3 regions of the Lysinibacillus sp. JNUCC 51 genome follow, and region 1 is predicted to be linked to each of the others. Evidence: a T-box and tRNA genes for the amino acid it is inferred to sense, from the RefSeq annotation. Region 1 holds a T-box; the other regions hold tRNA genes.
What was found. A T-box is a leader RNA that pairs with one kind of tRNA and senses whether it is charged. The one in region 1 lies ahead of trpS (tryptophan--tRNA ligase), so its partner is inferred to be a tRNA-Trp.
Positions count from the first base shown of each region.

Region 2: it encodes a tRNA-Trp, which carries the amino acid that the T-box ahead of trpS (tryptophan--tRNA ligase) is inferred to sense. The anticodon was not compared.
Region 3: it encodes a tRNA-Trp, which carries the amino acid that the T-box ahead of trpS (tryptophan--tRNA ligase) is inferred to sense. The anticodon was not compared.

Region 1 is NZ_CP065545.1:1,577,594-1,583,421, forward strand. Features, by position in the region: gene JNUCC51_RS07895 (competence protein CoiA) at 1-144, opposite strand, end outside; gene mecA (adaptor protein MecA) at 496-1,164, opposite strand; gene spxA (transcriptional regulator SpxA) at 1,605-2,000, opposite strand; T-box leader at 2,608-2,841, shown strand; gene trpS (tryptophan--tRNA ligase) at 2,945-3,934, shown strand; gene JNUCC51_RS07915 (YuzI family membrane protein) at 3,997-4,227, opposite strand; gene fabF (beta-ketoacyl-ACP synthase II) at 4,764-5,828, opposite strand, start outside.
Region 2 is NZ_CP065545.1:2,178,556-2,184,383, forward strand. Features, by position in the region: gene JNUCC51_RS10440 (CynX/NimT family MFS transporter) at 1-572, shown strand, start outside; gene JNUCC51_RS10445 (nitric oxide synthase oxygenase) at 686-1,732, opposite strand; tRNA gene JNUCC51_RS10450 (tRNA-Glu) at 2,248-2,319, opposite strand; tRNA gene JNUCC51_RS10455 (tRNA-Asn) at 2,321-2,397, opposite strand; tRNA gene JNUCC51_RS10460 (tRNA-Ile) at 2,402-2,478, opposite strand; tRNA gene JNUCC51_RS10465 (tRNA-Gly) at 2,488-2,561, opposite strand; tRNA gene JNUCC51_RS10470 (tRNA-Phe) at 2,565-2,640, opposite strand; tRNA gene JNUCC51_RS10475 (tRNA-Ser) at 2,647-2,739, opposite strand; tRNA gene JNUCC51_RS10480 (tRNA-Ala) at 2,754-2,829, opposite strand; tRNA gene JNUCC51_RS10485 (tRNA-Pro) at 2,845-2,921, opposite strand; tRNA gene JNUCC51_RS10490 (tRNA-Arg) at 2,938-3,014, opposite strand; tRNA gene JNUCC51_RS10495 (tRNA-Lys) at 3,030-3,102, opposite strand; tRNA gene JNUCC51_RS10500 (tRNA-Gln) at 3,118-3,192, opposite strand; tRNA gene JNUCC51_RS10505 (tRNA-His) at 3,202-3,277, opposite strand; tRNA gene JNUCC51_RS10510 (tRNA-Trp) at 3,325-3,398, opposite strand; tRNA gene JNUCC51_RS10515 (tRNA-Tyr) at 3,403-3,486, opposite strand; tRNA gene JNUCC51_RS10520 (tRNA-Thr) at 3,493-3,568, opposite strand; tRNA gene JNUCC51_RS10525 (tRNA-Asp) at 3,578-3,653, opposite strand; tRNA gene JNUCC51_RS10530 (tRNA-Val) at 3,658-3,733, opposite strand; rRNA gene rrf (5S ribosomal RNA) at 3,744-3,859, opposite strand; rRNA gene JNUCC51_RS10540 (23S ribosomal RNA) at 4,046-5,828, opposite strand, start outside.
Region 3 is NZ_CP065545.1:3,140,501-3,146,328, forward strand. Features, by position in the region: rRNA gene JNUCC51_RS15165 (23S ribosomal RNA) at 1-2,740, shown strand, start outside; rRNA gene rrf (5S ribosomal RNA) at 2,860-2,975, shown strand; tRNA gene JNUCC51_RS15175 (tRNA-Asn) at 2,992-3,068, shown strand; tRNA gene JNUCC51_RS15180 (tRNA-Ser) at 3,074-3,165, shown strand; tRNA gene JNUCC51_RS15185 (tRNA-Glu) at 3,196-3,270, shown strand; tRNA gene JNUCC51_RS15190 (tRNA-Val) at 3,285-3,360, shown strand; tRNA gene JNUCC51_RS15195 (tRNA-Met) at 3,389-3,463, shown strand; tRNA gene JNUCC51_RS15200 (tRNA-Asp) at 3,468-3,543, shown strand; tRNA gene JNUCC51_RS15205 (tRNA-Phe) at 3,559-3,634, shown strand; tRNA gene JNUCC51_RS15210 (tRNA-Thr) at 3,644-3,719, shown strand; tRNA gene JNUCC51_RS15215 (tRNA-Tyr) at 3,730-3,813, shown strand; tRNA gene JNUCC51_RS15220 (tRNA-Trp) at 3,827-3,900, shown strand; tRNA gene JNUCC51_RS15225 (tRNA-His) at 3,913-3,988, shown strand; tRNA gene JNUCC51_RS15230 (tRNA-His) at 4,024-4,099, shown strand; tRNA gene JNUCC51_RS15235 (tRNA-Gln) at 4,104-4,178, shown strand; tRNA gene JNUCC51_RS15240 (tRNA-Gly) at 4,184-4,258, shown strand; tRNA gene JNUCC51_RS15245 (tRNA-Cys) at 4,267-4,340, shown strand; tRNA gene JNUCC51_RS15250 (tRNA-Leu) at 4,388-4,468, shown strand; gene JNUCC51_RS15255 (hypothetical protein) at 4,853-5,173, opposite strand; partial or broken gene JNUCC51_RS15260 (ATP-binding protein) at 5,130-5,624, opposite strand; partial or broken gene istA (IS21 family transposase) at 5,633-5,828, opposite strand, start outside.

The DNA.
Region 1 (5,828 bases):
ATTATATTTACCTATCTTTAATTGAACAGGCTGTTGGCATTGGGGACAATAAAATTTCATCTGCCGCCTATATCGTTGTAAAGCTTCCCTTGAATATTGGTATGGAAGGAAAATCTGCTGCTGCTCATTATAGGCCATAAGCATATAATCATCTCCTTTTTAACCTAATTGTAAAGGAGTGTTTTTATAGCAACAAATAAAGAACGGCTTTTTCTTGAAATATAAATTTTGCCTCGATTGCCGTGTCGCGCAGATAAACAATGCGTCATGCTTAGGCCTGCGTGAAGCAGGTCAGTTAGCCGTTATCGCATGGATGCGATGATTTTAGGCTAACACCCTATGTGAAATCCTTTCAGATTCTGCGATGTTTGGACACCGCTGAAAGAAGTTAAAATTGCAATCTTTTTAATCCTTTTAAATAAAAAGACTGTAAATAAACTTGATAATCACCAAGTTTGTTTACAGTCTAAACCACTGAATCAAGTACTCATTACTTTAAATAAAATATTTTCGTACTGTTTCAAAGCAATTAAATTCCATAATTTTTTCGCCATATTCCTCTAAGCGATGGATTGTGAAATTTGATGGTATTAAAAATTCTTTAATAACGGCATTTCTATCGTGATGATTCAGTTCTTCATCTGCGTTCGCAAAGTCTACTACCAAATAGTACCAATTTTCATATTTAAATAATGAGGAATCCACTAATTCATCTGTCATGCGTTTCGCTACAGGGATTAACTCATCAATATCTTTAAATTTATAAACATAAATGTCTGTATCCATAAATAACTCTGACTCATCTAAGTCACCAAACTGAGTTAGTTGACTGAGAAGATCCTCTCCAACGTCCTCGAATGGGGCAAACATCTCTTTGTGTTCGTCAAATTGCGAAGAACCATCTAAGGTTTCACCGTCTTTTAAAATATGTGCACGTGTGACAATGATTTCTAAGCCTACTTCAGACGCATTGATATGAATCCAAATAGGACCTTCTACATCAAAGTAATCCTCCGTGTTTACTTCATCAATCATATCCCAAAAAAGTTGTTCACCCTTTGCTCGATTGTACCAAATTTCTTCACGACTATAGCCGCGATCCTCTATATCATTGTACGTAATAAAGAGCTTGAGTGTATTTTCGTTTACACGTTCGATGTCCACTAGACCTCATCTCCCTTCACTGTCATTTGTCGAAAAACAGTTTTGTTTCATTAGTATGCTTTTATTCATTGTTTTTAACCTCATACTCCGTTTTTGTTTTTCAACCTTTGACCACACTACAGTAAAACTCTTGAGCAACCGAAATCAAAAATAAAATTAATTGTCCACAGTTGTCTCTAATTATATTGTATGCTGTTCTGTCATAAAATGAAAAGGATATACACCGTTTCACAGAAGATATTTGAATTATTGAAATTGTAGTAAACTATTAAGTTTAAATCAAGTTTAACATACTTTACGGAAATATATGACTTTTCCCTATTATTTATTATACTTTAAATAGAAGGTTTTACATAAGTAAAACATAAAAAAATAGATGTCACAATATGCTTGATGCATATGTAACATCTAATACTTATTCTATGCAGAATACGGAGATATTAGTTCACCATACGCTGTGCTTCTTGCAATTGATACGCACGAACTTTACGAGGTAGGAAACGACGAATTTCATCTTCATTGTAGCCAACTTGTAAACGTTTCTCATCTAATATGATTGGACGACGTAATAAACCTGGATACTCTTGAATTAACTCATATAAACGTTGTAATGGTAAGCTTTCAACATCAACATTCAATTTCTGGAAAATCTTTGATCGAGTTGAAATAATTTCATCCGTACCATCCTCTGTCATACGCAAAATTTCTTTAATTTCACTAATGCTTAATGGTTCGGAAAATATATTACGTTCTGTATATGGAATTTCATGCTCCTCTAACCATGCTTTCGCTTTTCGGCAAGACGTACAACTTGGTGATGTAAATAAAGTTACTATCATACTGACACATCCTTTCCATTTAATCATTATCTATAACCAGTGTGTTAAATTAGAATTAATGTAATGTAATCTACATATCATTATACAGTACTCTGTGATGTTTGAATATAGTCCCAATAAAAAAAAGAATAACCTTATCACACTAAATTTTCTGTCTATTTATTTTACTTTTAAAAGCAGCAGTTACTTCTTGTCATGTCTAATGAACTACTAATAACATTCCCATTCGTAGCGCATTTTAAACACTCATCTCTGATTGTTTTTGTTCTCATTTAAAAAATTTAAACGAGAATATTGTCAATTCAGTGTGTACAATATAGACGTATATTTACTAATATTGGTTGCATTTTCAAGTAAATAGCTCAACACCATAATGTTTGGTTAATTTCCATACCAACTGGGAGCTTTTCTAGAATGCTAAATAGATAAAAAAAGCAGCGAAAATAGCATATAATTTTTTTCCCAGAATGACCACCGCCAAAAGTCTGACTTTGCACACTTGCATTTCACTGAGCCTTTATAATATAATTTTTTGCAATCAATCAATTATGTCTTTGGTGAGTTCACCTCATCTATACACTTGGAAGACAATTATTGAACTAAATAAAAAACGCTGACGAAGAGTAGTACATTTGCACTTTACACGTTTAGAGAGTCTGTGGTTGCTGCAAACAGATCGTGTAAGCATTTGGAATGGACTTCCGAGTTAGCTTTGTGAACGTCTTAGTTTCCTTACTGGAGTCTATTAGCAGAGCTCGTCCCTTCACGTTACGAAGTAAAGTGGCCTATTTAGGCAAGCTGGGTGGTACCGCGGATTCAAACATCATTCGTCCCTTCATTAGAAAACTAATGAGGACGCATGATGTTTTTTATTTTGGAAAAATCGACTAGGCCTTATGTAAAGACTATCTAAGGCAACAAAATTCTAGGAGGAAATGACAATGACAACTATTTTTTCAGGCGTACAGCCAACAGGTATTGTAACTCTAGGGAATTATTTAGGTGCGTTTAAACAATTCCCAGCATTACAAGATGAAGGAGACGCTGTTTATTGTATCGTCGATCAGCATGCAATAACAGTGGCACAAGATCCAAAGGAATTACGTCAAAATATTCGCAACCTAGCAGCTACGTATATCGCTACTGGTATCGATCCTAAAAAATCTACATTATTTATTCAATCAGAAGTGCCCGCTCATGCACAGGCAGGCTGGATGTTACAATGTGTTGCATCGATCGGTGAGCTTGAACGTATGACACAGTTCAAGGATAAATCTCACGGTAAGGAAAGCGTATCTGCTGCTCTACTAACATATCCACCATTAATGGCAGCAGATATCCTTTTGTATAATACAAACATTGTTCCTGTCGGTGATGATCAAAAGCAGCATATTGAGCTTACTCGTGATTTAGCAGAGCGCTTTAACAAACGTTATGGTGACGTTTTAACGATTCCTGAAATTCAATTACCAAAAGCAGGGGCTCGTATCAAATCACTACAAGAGCCAACAAAGAAAATGAGTAAATCTGATCCAAATACAAAAGCGACAATTAAGCTTTTAGATTCAGCGAAAGATATTGAGAAAAAAATCAAATCAGCTGTTACTGACTCTGATGGTTTTGTGGCATTTGATGTGGAAAATAAACCTGGTGTTTCTAATTTACTAACAATCGAATCTGCCATTTCAGGTGTATCTATTGACGATCTTGTAAAAAAATACGAAGGCGTTGGCTATGGTGGTTTCAAACAAGGTGTAGCAACAGCGGTTATTGATCACCTGACTCCAATTCAAGAGAAGTTCTATAATTTAGTAGAATCCTCAGAATTAGATACTATTTTAGATGCAGGTGCTGAAAAGGCAAATGCAATTGCAAGTGCTACTTTAAAACGCATGGAAGAAGCAATGGGCCTTGGTCGTGCTCGTCGCTAAAAATAAAAATTTATCATAGAGATAATTAGAAGAGCTTGGCCAAAAAGAGAGTAATTTAAGAGTTACATCTTATCCTTTTCATTTAAAGTTTTATCATAACCAAGATCAAGTACAACAGCGCATAACACAACGGCTGATCCAATGGCCAGATAAAATGCTGATGTTTGTGCCATGAACTTAAAAACCACTAGCCAGGTATATCCAAGTGTACGATAATTTAAATACAAGATGAGATTCCCTACTGAGAGAATCAATAAACCATAGCTCATTAAAAATAAAAATAGTCGGAACAAGATAAGAGCATCCTTTCTATTTCTTCTTAATTATCATCTATTCACAAAACTATAAAAAAAGACGTCAGCCACGTAAATAAAATGGGCTGACGTTTTTTTTATGTTATTGAAAGACAAATCTAACAGAATAGACTTATAACATTGAAATGATTGTACATCTGTTATTACTACCTCTATTGTTTCGCATATAAAGGCATTTTGCTGCAAAGTGGTTGATTGGAGTGGAGACTGGGCGACTCCTTGGGGATCAGCGAAAGGGGAACGAAGGCTAAGATCATCACGTCCTGTGATAACGCCTTCGTGACCAACATCGGTGCCGCTGCCGCTTCGTTAGCACTATGCTTTCGCGCAAAAAACTTCGGTTGGCCCAAGCGGCTCATCGGACGCCCCCAGGAAGCTCTGCGCGAAAGCGAAGCGGCAGCGATAAAAGCGCCCAGTCGGAACAGAAATCAACCTCTCGTTTTACAGAAGCTCTGGTGAATATAAAAAAATCAGTGGAAGATGAAGTATCTCCCACTGATTATAGTTTTACTTTATTATTCCTCGATTTTTTTGAATAGTAGACTAGCGTTGTGTCCACCAAACCCAAGTGAGTTACTCATAGCATATTTAATATCTGCTTTTCGAGCTTCATTCGGTACATAATCTAAATCACAATCTGGATCTGGATCTGTTAAATTAATTGTCGGTGGTATAATACCTTCTTTAAGTGCTAGTGCTGTGAAAATAGCTTCAACACCACCAGCTGCACCTAATAAGTGACCTGTCATTGATTTTGTAGAACTCATTGCAAGATTATAGGCATGTTCACCAAAGACTGTTTTTACTGCCTGTGTTTCAAATAAATCGTTATATGGTGTACTTGTTCCGTGTGCGTTAATATAGTCTACTTGTGAAGCTTCTACGCCGCCATCAGTTAAAGCTTGCATCATTGCACGAGAAGCACCTTCTCCTTCTGGAGCTGGAGCTGTAATATGATGCGCATCTCCTGTTGCACCATAGCCAAGAACTTCTGCGTAGATTTTTGCACCACGTGCTTTTGCGTGCTCATACTCTTCCAAAATAACAATACCAGCACCTTCACCGATAATGAAACCATCACGATTTTTATCGAATGGACGGCAAGCTGTTTCTGGATCTGTATTTAAAGATAATGCAGTATTTGCACAGAAGCCTGCTACTGCCATCGTAACGATTGGTGACTCTGCACCACCAGAAATCATAACATCTGCATCGCCACGTTCAATTACTTTAAAAGCATCCCCAATGGAGTTTGTACCTGAAGCACAAGCAGTTACTGAACAAGAGTTAATGCCTTTTGCTCCAAAGTGAATCGACACTTGGCCTGAAGCCATATCCGGAATCATCATTGGAATAAAGAATGGACTTACACGTCTTGCTCCACGCTCTTGGAATGTTAAAAATTGTTGCTCGTATGTTTCCATACCACCGATTCCTGAGCCAATCCAGACACCTGCTCGTGGTGCTAGCTCTTCATCGATTGTTAATTGTGCATCTTCCATCGCCATGATGGACGCTGCTAAGGCATACTGTGTAAAGCGATCCATTTTACGAGCTTCTTTACGTTCAATATACTTTTC
Region 2 (5,828 bases), 600 kb from region 1:
TACCATTATGGAAATCACCTGTTACTTGGGCAGTAACAGGGGCTATGGGATTTCAGTCATTATTATTCTACACAACTGCCGCTTGGATTCCTGAAATATATATAGCACAAGGATTAGCTGCAGATCGTGCAGGCTGGATGTTTTCCATCATGCAATTTTCACAAGTTCCAATGGCTTTAGCTGTGCCTATTATCGCTAGTAAAATGACATCTCAACGTCCTCTCGTATTAATGTTTACGGCATTTTACTTAGTTGGCTTTATCGGGGTAGTCATGGAATGGACAAGCCTCGCTGTACTATGGATGGTGCTACTAGGCTTAGCCGGAGGTGCTTCATTCGCATTAGCGATGATGTTCTTTACACTACGTACCCGTACAGCTTTAGAAGCAGCTGATTTATCAGGATTCGCACAATCATTAGGATATTTATTAGCCGCAATCGGTCCAATTTTATTTGGATATTTACATGATTTATTTGGTGGCTGGAATATAGCAGGTTGGTTATTTGTTATCGTAGTATTGATACTTTTCTTATGTTCATTTAGGGCTTCTAAAAATGAATATGTGAATTAAATAAGGTGGCTCATGAGCTTCTTTAAGCGGATGTCTTTTGTACCGAAAGCGTAGCGACAGGTACAGATGTTTGAACACCCGCTGAAAGAAGTTAAAGTGGGCTGCCTTTTTCTCTAATAAGGTGGTTTCTGATAAAAATAATTCGGTGTATTGTAAATATTAACATAGGGCTTATGGAAAATATGAGTCGTAGCTGGTGAAAGAGGTGGAATCAACCACGTCCAATTGCCTGTAACCTTACGATCCGCCGCTGCTTCAGTTTCCTCAAACAATTTAAATTGCTGTGCAGCTGTATGATGATCTACAATGCTCACACCGTCTTCTTTAAAAGAATGTAGTACGGCAATATTCAGCTCGACTAATGCACGATCACGCCATAAAGAAGCCTGTTTAGTTGTATCGAGATTGAAAATTTCTGCTATAGCGGGCAGCATATTATAACGTTCATGATCTGCTAAATTACGTGCCCCGATTTCTGTACCCATATACCAACCATTGAATGGGGCAGCCTCAAAATCAATACCTGCCATTTGGAAACGCATACTCGATATAATCGGCACTGCATACCATTTTAATCCTAGCTTCTCTACTTGAGATGATTCTGGATGACGAATCGGTACCTGTAGTACATACTCGTCAGGAATCCTAAACAATTGCGGCTCCCTTCCGTCCATTTGTACAACAAGTGGAAGGACATCAAATGCCGTTCCCTCTCCTTGCCAACCAAGTGACTCACATAATTTTGTAAACTCAACAGAATGCAAATCACCAATGATTCCAGATTCAGTTTCATAGCCAGCATAACGGATTAGCTGATGATTCCATATACGAACACGCCCTGGTGCAAAAACCGTTATTGTTGGACGAATTTTTCCACCATTTGTTGCATACTTAATATGTTCAAGCAAAGCTTTGAAGATACCCTCTTCATTGGAAATATCGCGGGCATCTACAACATGCAGTGATTGCCAAAACAATCGACCAATACACTTATTACTATTACGCCAGGCCACTCGTGCACCAAAGATTAATTCTTCCGTTGTCGGTATATATTCGCCTGCAGTTTTAATTTGCTGTGACTTATTTTCTAGCCATGTTTTCGACTCATTTTGTTCTACTTGATAAAGTTCTAAAAAACGCTGTACTTCCTGTAAATTCATATCGAATTCCTCCATCTACCCTCATATTAGAGGAATGGAACTATAATCACCACGAAAAAATCTGCCAGAAAACATACATATTTTATATATGAAATACTTTGTTCAATATTTCATACCACCTCTTCATTTTATGAATTATGCCTCGGTATAATTGCCGCTGTCGTGCAAATAAACAATGCGTCAGGATTCGTCTTTATGCTTAAGCCTTCACTAAAATTATTTATTAAAAGGGTTCCCATCTTGAGTAGACATTATAAAAATCAGGAGAAATTACAGAGGAAAATTTTTTAAGTAGAGATATGCTATTATAACGTTTATTATAACGTTTTATTATGCCGAAGTAGGTAATACACGAGACGCATTAGGCCCCATTTTGCACTCCCTTTGCAGTATTTAGGAGTAGAAGTTATTATTTGTGCTTTAGAAATAAAATTTCCTTAACGCATGATGAACTTTGTTTGTCAGTATAGTTCGCATAAAAAAAAGCATGTCGCACTAATGTGCAACATGCTTGATGACCCGTACGGGATTCGAACCCGTGTTACCGCCGTGAAAGGGCGGTGTCTTAACCACTTGACCAACGGGCCGTGGCTCCGAAGGCAGGACTCGAACCTGCGACAACCTGATTAACAGTCAGGTGCTACTACCAACTGAGCTACTTCGGAATAATGGTGGGCCTAAATGGACTCGAACCATCGACCTCACGCTTATCAGGCGTGCGCTCTAACCAGCTGAGCTATAGGCCCATTATTTTTTGGAGCGGGTGATGAGAATCGAACTCACGACATCAGCTTGGAAGGCTGAGGTTTTACCATTAAACTACACCCGCAGATGGTGGGTCAGGACGGAATCGAACCGCCGACACTTAGAGCTTCAATCTAATGCTCTACCAACTGAGCTACTGACCCGGAAAATGGAGGAGGTAGAGGGATTCGAACCCCCGCGCGGTGTTACCCGCCTGTCGGTTTTCAAGACCGATCCCTTCAGCCAGACTTGGGTATACCTCCGGAAATTATATAAATGGTGGAGCCTAGCGGGATCGAACCGCTGACCTCCTGCGTGCAAGGCAGGCGCTCTCCCAGCTGAGCTAAGGCCCCAATAATTAAGAAAGATGGTCGGAATGACAGGATTCGAACCTACGACCCCTTGGTCCCAAACCAAGTGCTCTACCAAGCTGAGCTACATTCCGATATTATAGGCTTTTTTGGCGCGCCCGACAGGAGTCGAACCCATAACCTTCTGATCCGTAGTCAGACGCTCTATCCAATTGAGCTACGGGCGCATTTATAAAAACTGATGAGCCATGAAGGACTCGAACCTTCGACCCTCTGATTAAAAGTCAGATGCTCTACCAACTGAGCTAATGGCTCAAACTAAGAAATGAATGGCTGGGGTACTAGGATTCGAACCTAGGCATGACGGAATCAAAATCCGTTGCCTTACCGCTTGGCTATACCCCAATAATTAAATGGGGCGACTGATGGGAATCGAACCCACGAATGCCGGAACCACAATCCGGTGCGTTAACCACTTCGCCACAATCGCCACTATATGTAATCATAGCAGTGTTTGATAACGAGTACCTCGAAACCTGGCAGGGGCAGTAGGAATCGAACCCACACCAAAGGTTTTGGAGACCTCTATTCTACCGTTGAACTATGCCCCTAAAATGGTGGAGGGGGACGGATTCGAACCGCCGAACCCTAAGGAGCGGATTTACAGTCCGCCGCGTTTAGCCTCTTCGCTACCCCTCCAAGGGATGGTGCCGGCGATAGGAGTCGAACCCACGACCTACTGATTACAAGTCAGTTGCTCTACCAACTGAGCTACACCGGCAAAAAAAAATGGCGGTCCCGACCGGGATCGAACCGGCGATCTCCTGCGTGACAGGCAGGCATGTTAACCGCTACACCACGGGACCATTATGGTGGAGGATGACGGGCTCGAACCGCCGACCCCCTGCTTGTAAGGCAGGTGCTCTCCCAGCTGAGCTAATCCTCCTGGGTATAATGCCTAGCGACGTCCTACTCTCACAGGGGGAAGCCCCCAACTACCATCGGCGCTAAAGAGCTTAACTTCCGTGTTCGGTATGGGAACGGGTGTGACCTCTTTGCCATCATCACTAGACTATTGTCGGCTTCCAATATACATCGTATTTCTTCGTCAGCTTCTGTCGTTCAGTCAGTCACGTACTTAAGTACGCTCCTTCCTTCTCTCCATCGCTTCCTCGAACTACTCGTATCTTGAAACCCTTGGTTGAAAGAATTATTCTTTCAAAACTGGATAAACGGTGCATTGATTGTTTCAAACATTTTGGTTAAGTCCTCGATCGATTAGTATTCGTCAGCTCCATGTGTCACCACACTTCCACCTCGAACCTATCTACCTCATCGTCTTTGAGGGATCTTACTTACTTGCGTAATGGGAAATCTCATCTTGAGGGGGGCTTCATGCTTAGATGCTTTCAGCACTTATCCCGTCCACACATAGCTACCCAGCGATGCCTTTGGCAAGACAACTGGTACACCAGCGGTGTGTCCATCCCGGTCCTCTCGTACTAAGGACAGCTCCTCTCAAATTTCCTACGCCCACGACGGATAGGGACCGAACTGTCTCACGACGTTCTGAACCCAGCTCGCGTACCGCTTTAATGGGCGAACAGCCCAACCCTTGGGACCGACTACAGCCCCAGGATGCGATGAGCCGACATCGAGGTGCCAAACCTCCCCGTCGATGTGGACTCTTGGGGGAGATAAGCCTGTTATCCCCGGGGTAGCTTTTATCCGTTGAGCGATGGCCCTTCCATGCGGAACCACCGGATCACTAAGCCCGTCTTTCGACCCTGCTCGACTTGTAGGTCTCGCAGTCAAGCTCCCTTGTGCCTTTACACTCTACGAATGATTTCCAACCATTCTGAGGGAACCTTTGGGCGCCTCCGTTACCTTTTAGGAGGCGACCGCCCCAGTCAAACTGTCCGCCTGACACTGTCTCCTGCCCCGCTAAGGGGCATGGGTTAGAATTTCAATACAACCAGGGTAGTATCCCACCGACGCCTCCTTCGAAGCTGGCGCTCCGAGATCTCTGGCTCCTACCTATCCTGTACAAGTTGTACCAAAATTCAATATCAGGCTACAGTAAAGCTCCACGGGGTCTTTCCGTCCTGTCGCGGGTAACCTGCATCTTCACAGGTACTATAATTTCACCGAGTCTCTCGTTGAGACAGTGCCCAGATCGTTACGCCTTTCGTGCGGGTCGGAACTTACCCGACAAGGAATTTCGCTACCTTAGGACCGTTATAGTTACGGCCGCCGTTTACTGGGGCTTCAATTCGCAGCTTCGCTTGCGCTAACCACTCCTCTTAACCTTCCAGCACCGGGCAGGCGTCAGCCCCTATACGTCACCTTACGGTTTTGCAGAGACCTGTGTTTTTGCTAAACAGTCGCCTGGGCCTATTCACTGCGGCTCTCATGCGCTTGCACGCTCAAGAGCACCCCTTCTCCCGAAGTTACGGGGTCATTTTGCCGAGTTCCTTAACGAGAGTTCTCTCGCACACCTTAGGATTCTCTCCTCGACTACCTGTGTCGGTTTGCGGTACGGGCACCTCTCACCTCGATAGAGGCTTTTCTTGGCAGTGTGAAATCAGGAACTTCGTCCATACGGACTCGCCATCACAGCTCAACGTTACAGTGTGCGGATTTGCCTACACACACGCCTTACTGCTTGGACGCGCATATCCAACAGCGCGCTTACCCTATCCTACTGCGTCCCCCCATTTCTCAAACGGTGAGGAGGTGGTACAGGAATATCAACCTGTTGTCCATCGCCTACGCCTATCGGCCTCGGCTTAGGTCCCGACTAACCCTGAGCGGACGAGCCTTCCTCAGGAAACCTTAGTCATACGGTGGACGGGATTCTCACCCGTCTTTCGCTACTCATACCGGCATTCTCACTTCTAAGCGCTCCACCAGTCCTTCCGATCTGACTTCAACGCACTTAGAACGCTCTCCTACCACTGACATCGTAGATGTCAATCCACAGCTTCGGTGAATCGTTTAGCCCCGATACATTTTCGGCGCAGCGTCACTCGACCAGTGAG
Region 3 (5,828 bases), 1.6 Mb from region 1:
GGGAACTGAAACATCTAAGTACCTGGAGGAAGAGAAAGAAAAATCGATTCCCTGAGTAGCGGCGAGCGAAACGGGAAGAGCCCAAACCAAGAGGCTTGCCTCTTGGGGTTGTAGGACACTCTATACGGAGTTACAAAAGAGCGAGTTAGATGAAGCGACTTGGAAAGGTCCGCCAGAGCAGGTAAAAGCCCTGTAGTCGAAAGTTCGTTCTCTCCTGAGTGGATCCTGAGTACGGCGGAACACGTGAAATTCCGTCGGAATCCGGGAGGACCATCTCCCAAGGCTAAATACTACCTAGTGACCGATAGTGAACCAGTACCGTGAGGGAAAGGTGAAAAGCACCCCGGGAGGGGAGTGAAAGAGATCCTGAAACCGTGTGCCTACAAGTAGTTAGAGCCCGTTAATGGGTGATAGCGTGCCTTTTGTAGAATGAACCGGCGAGTTACGATTACGTGCAAGGTTAAGCTTTAGAAGGCGGAGCCGCAGCGAAAGCGAGTCTGAATAGGGCGAAATAGTACGTGGTCGTAGACCCGAAACCAGGTGATCTACCCATGTCCAGGGTGAAGGTGAGGTAACACTTACTGGAGGCCCGAACCCACGCACGTTGAAAAGTGCGGGGATGAGGTGTGGGTAGCGGAGAAATTCCAATCGAACTTGGAGATAGCTGGTTCTCTCCGAAATAGCTTTAGGGCTAGCCTCGTGATGAGAATACTGGAGGTAGAGCACTGTTTGGACTAGGGGGCCATCCCGGTTTACCGAATTCAGACAAACTCCGAATGCCAGATATTTATACACGGGAGTCAGACTGCGAGTGATAAGATCCGTAGTCAAAAGGGAAACAGCCCAGACCACCAGCTAAGGTCCCAAAGTAATCGTTAAGTGGAAAAGGATGTGGCGTTGCACAGACAACCAGGATGTTGGCTTAGAAGCAGCCATCATTTAAAGAGTGCGTAATAGCTCACTGGTCGAGTGACGCTGCGCCGAAAATGTATCGGGGCTAAACGATTCACCGAAGCTGTGGATTGACATCTACGATGTCAGTGGTAGGAGAGCGTTCTAAGTGCGTTGAAGTCAGATCGGAAGGACTGGTGGAGCGCTTAGAAGTGAGAATGCCGGTATGAGTAGCGAAAGACGGGTGAGAATCCCGTCCACCGTATGACTAAGGTTTCCTGAGGAAGGCTCGTCCGCTCAGGGTTAGTCGGGACCTAAGCCGAGGCCGATAGGCGTAGGCGATGGACAACAGGTTGATATTCCTGTACCACCTCCTCACCGTTTGAGAAATGGGGGGACGCAGTAGGATAGGGTAAGCGCGCTGTTGGATATGCGCGTCCAAGCAGTAAGGCGTGTGTGTAGGCAAATCCGCACACTGTAACGTTGAGCTGTGATGGCGAGTCCGTATGGACGAAGTTCCTGATTTCACACTGCCAAGAAAAGCCTCTATCGAGGTGAGAGGTGCCCGTACCGCAAACCGACACAGGTAGTCGAGGAGAGAATCCTAAGGTGTGCGAGAGAACTCTCGTTAAGGAACTCGGCAAAATGACCCCGTAACTTCGGGAGAAGGGGTGCTCTTGAGCGTGCAAGCGCATGAGAGCCGCAGTGAATAGGCCCAGGCGACTGTTTAGCAAAAACACAGGTCTCTGCAAAACCGTAAGGTGACGTATAGGGGCTGACGCCTGCCCGGTGCTGGAAGGTTAAGAGGAGTGGTTAGCGCAAGCGAAGCTGCGAATTGAAGCCCCAGTAAACGGCGGCCGTAACTATAACGGTCCTAAGGTAGCGAAATTCCTTGTCGGGTAAGTTCCGACCCGCACGAAAGGCGTAACGATCTGGGCACTGTCTCAACGAGAGACTCGGTGAAATTATAGTACCTGTGAAGATGCAGGTTACCCGCGACAGGACGGAAAGACCCCGTGGAGCTTTACTGTAGCCTGATATTGAATTTTGGTACAACTTGTACAGGATAGGTAGGAGCCAGAGATCTCGGAGCGCCAGCTTCGAAGGAGGCGTCGGTGGGATACTACCCTGGTTGTATTGAAATTCTAACCCATGCCCCTTAGCGGGGCAGGAGACAGTGTCAGGCGGACAGTTTGACTGGGGCGGTCGCCTCCTAAAAGGTAACGGAGGCGCCCAAAGGTTCCCTCAGAATGGTTGGAAATCATTCGTAGAGTGTAAAGGCACAAGGGAGCTTGACTGCAAGACCTACAAGTCGAGCAGGGTCGAAAGACGGGCTTAGTGATCCGGTGGTTCCGCATGGAAGGGCCATCGCTCAACGGATAAAAGCTACCCCGGGGATAACAGGCTTATCTCCCCCAAGAGTCCACATCGACGGGGAGGTTTGGCACCTCGATGTCGGCTCATCGCATCCTGGGGCTGTAGTCGGTCCCAAGGGTTGGGCTGTTCGCCCATTAAAGCGGTACGCGAGCTGGGTTCAGAACGTCGTGAGACAGTTCGGTCCCTATCCGTCGTGGGCGTAGGAAATTTGAGAGGAGCTGTCCTTAGTACGAGAGGACCGGGATGGACACACCGCTGGTGTACCAGTTGTCTTGCCAAAGGCATCGCTGGGTAGCTATGTGTGGACGGGATAAGTGCTGAAAGCATCTAAGCATGAAGCCCCCCTCAAGATGAGATTTCCCATTACGCAAGTAAGTAAGATCCCTCAAAGACGATGAGGTAGATAGGTTCGAGGTGGAAGTGTGGTGACACATGGAGCTGACGAATACTAATCGATCGAGGACTTAACCAAAACGTTTGAAACATTCAATGCACCGTTTATCCAGTTTTGAAAGAATAAGAAAGCTTTTCAGAAAAAAAGCTTGCAATTATAACGGAAATGCGTTATAATAAATCTTGTCTTTAAAATAGTCTAGTGATGATGGCAAAGAGGTCACACCCGTTCCCATACCGAACACGGAAGTTAAGCTCTTTAGCGCCGATGGTAGTTGGGGGCTTCCCCCTGTGAGAGTAGGACGTCGCTAGGCTATATGATAAAATTATTCCGAAGTAGCTCAGTTGGTAGTAGCACCTGACTGTTAATCAGGTTGTCGCAGGTTCGAGTCCTGCCTTCGGAGCCATTCTTGGAGAGTTGTCCGAGTGGCCGAAGGAGCACGATTGGAAATCGTGTAGGCGGTTAACACTGTCTCAAGGGTTCAAATCCCTTACTCTCCGCCAGCACTTTAAGGATTTTTCATTCCAAATGAAGGCCCCTTGGTCAAGTGGTTAAGACACCGCCCTTTCACGGCGGTAACACGGGTTCGAATCCCGTAGGGGTCACCATTTAATACCCAGATGGAGGATTAGCTCAGCTGGGAGAGCATCTGCCTTACAAGCAGAGGGTCGGCGGTTCGAGCCCGTCATCCTCCACCATTATTAATTCAAATAAATCACTCATTATCGCGGGGTGGAGCAGTGGTAGCTCGTCGGGCTCATAACCCGAAGGTCGTTGGTTCAAATCCGGCCCCCGCAACCAAAATGGTCCCGTGGTGTAGCGGTTAACATGCCTGCCTGTCACGCAGGAGATCGCCGGTTCGATCCCGGTCGGGACCGCCATTTTTTAAAAAATATGGGTCAGTAGCTCAGTTGGTAGAGCATTAGATTGAAGCTCTAAGTGTCGGCGGTTCGATTCCGTCCTGACCCACCATATTTTTTTGCCGGTGTAGCTCAGTTGGTAGAGCAACTGACTTGTAATCAGTAGGTCGTGGGTTCGACTCCTATCGCCGGCACCATGGCTTTTCCGGAGGGGTAGCGAAGTGGCTAAACGCGGCGGACTGTAAATCCGCTCCTTAGGGTTCGGCGGTTCGAATCCGTCCCCCTCCACCAGTTTTTATTTAATAGGGGCATAGTTCAACGGTAGAATAGAGGTCTCCAAAACCTTTGGTGTGGGTTCGATTCCTACTGCCCCTGCCAATTAATTTTATGGCGATTGTGGCGAAGTGGTTAACGCACCGGATTGTGGTTCCGGCATTCGTGGGTTCGATTCCCATCAGTCGCCCCATTTTCAATAAAATTAATAAATACAATATAACAATGGCGATTGTGGCGAAGTGGTTAACGCACCGGATTGTGGTTCCGGCATTCGAGGGTTCGATTCCCTTCAGTCGCCCCATTGTTGGGGTATAGCCAAGCGGTAAGGCAACGGATTTTGATTCCGTCATGCCTAGGTTCGAATCCTAGTACCCCAGCCATTTTTGCGGAAGTAGTTCAGTGGTAGAACACCACCTTGCCAAGGTGGGGGTCGCGAGTTCGAACCTCGTCTTCCGCTCCAAATATGACGGCGGCATAGCCAAGTGGTAAGGCACAGGTCTGCAACACCTTTATCACCGGTTCAAATCCGGTTGCCGCCTCCATATTTTATTACTCAATCGGTTTATCCGATTTTTTTTATCTCCATTATGCCGGTGTGGCGGAATTGGCAGACGCGCACGACTCAAAATCGTGTTCCTTTGGAGTGTCGGTTCGACCCCGACCACCGGTATCATATTTAGTAAAGAATCCTTGATTACAAGGGTTCTTTTTTTGTTTGTAGAAAACATTTAAGATCCTCTCAAAATGTATTTTTTGAGAGGATTTTTTTATACGAACCAAGATTGCTTATACATAGTACAGAATTTTAAATAATATTAGTCTAAAACTCTTTTATATCATATGTGTATTTAAAATTTCAAATAAAGCATTTCTCAAAATATGATCGAAAGCCAACAAAGATTGTTTTGTATGCTTTTTTAAAGAGTTATATGGTAGAAATCAATAATAACAAGGGGGTGACGAGATGAAAAAGTAATGGCGAGTTTGTTGTGTTCAATTTTATTTGTTGCTGTTCCATTTAGGATTATTAATAAAAGATAGCATTAAGCTACCCTTAATTTATTTCACCACTTTCTAATTTTTTGTTTAAAGCTATATAATCCTTTTTGGAAAAGGTTACTGTTACTCTATCCAATCTATTCCCACCCGGATATAAAAGTAATTGCTGATTAAATTTTATACCTAAAGGTCCAACCGTTTGATAAATAAGATTTAGAATTTTAAAACATTCTAAATCTACCCCTTCTTTCAAATGATTTTTAATATTAAAAGTAACCACATCTTCAACTTCAATAAATCTAGGTTTTCGAGGAGAAATATTGTGTGCTTTACAAAGTCTTTTTAGAAAATTTTGATAATAATCTTGTTGTTCCATTTTCTAAGCGAGCCTTCTTCAGATTCTGAATTAAATCATGGCACTTAATAAAATAGGTACTTGTTCGCTTTTTAGCAGCCGTAATGCCGATTGCTGTGGCCAGATGGGTCTTGCCGACACCACTTGGACCTAGGAATACAATATTCTCGTTTTCATGGATAAAACGAAGACTTTGAAAATCGAGTATTTGTTGTTGATTAATAGTTGGTTGAAAATCAAAGTTAAAATCCTTTATCTCCTTTAAATGTGGAAATGCAGCGACTTTCACCATCGCATGAATCATATTTTGCTCACGCACATCGATTTCATAATTTGTCAATTTAATAAGTGTATCGATAAAAGAAAGCTCATTTTTATTACTAAAGTCGATGACTTCATTCAAATGGATGCCCATTTGCTTTAATTTTAAATACTCTAAGTTTTGTTGTAGTTGCTGATAATTTGTACTCATTATTGAATTCATTTATACACTTCTCCAATCGCTGCTAAATTCCGTTTCGCTAAATCATTAATATCAGGGTATTCGGGCAAGGCCTTTGTCATCAGTTCACGATAATGTGCCTCTTGATAATTCAATTTTGCTTCACTTTTTTTGTGTTGCGCGATTAGTTCCATGTTATAATAAATCCATAATTGATTATCGTACACTTGTAAC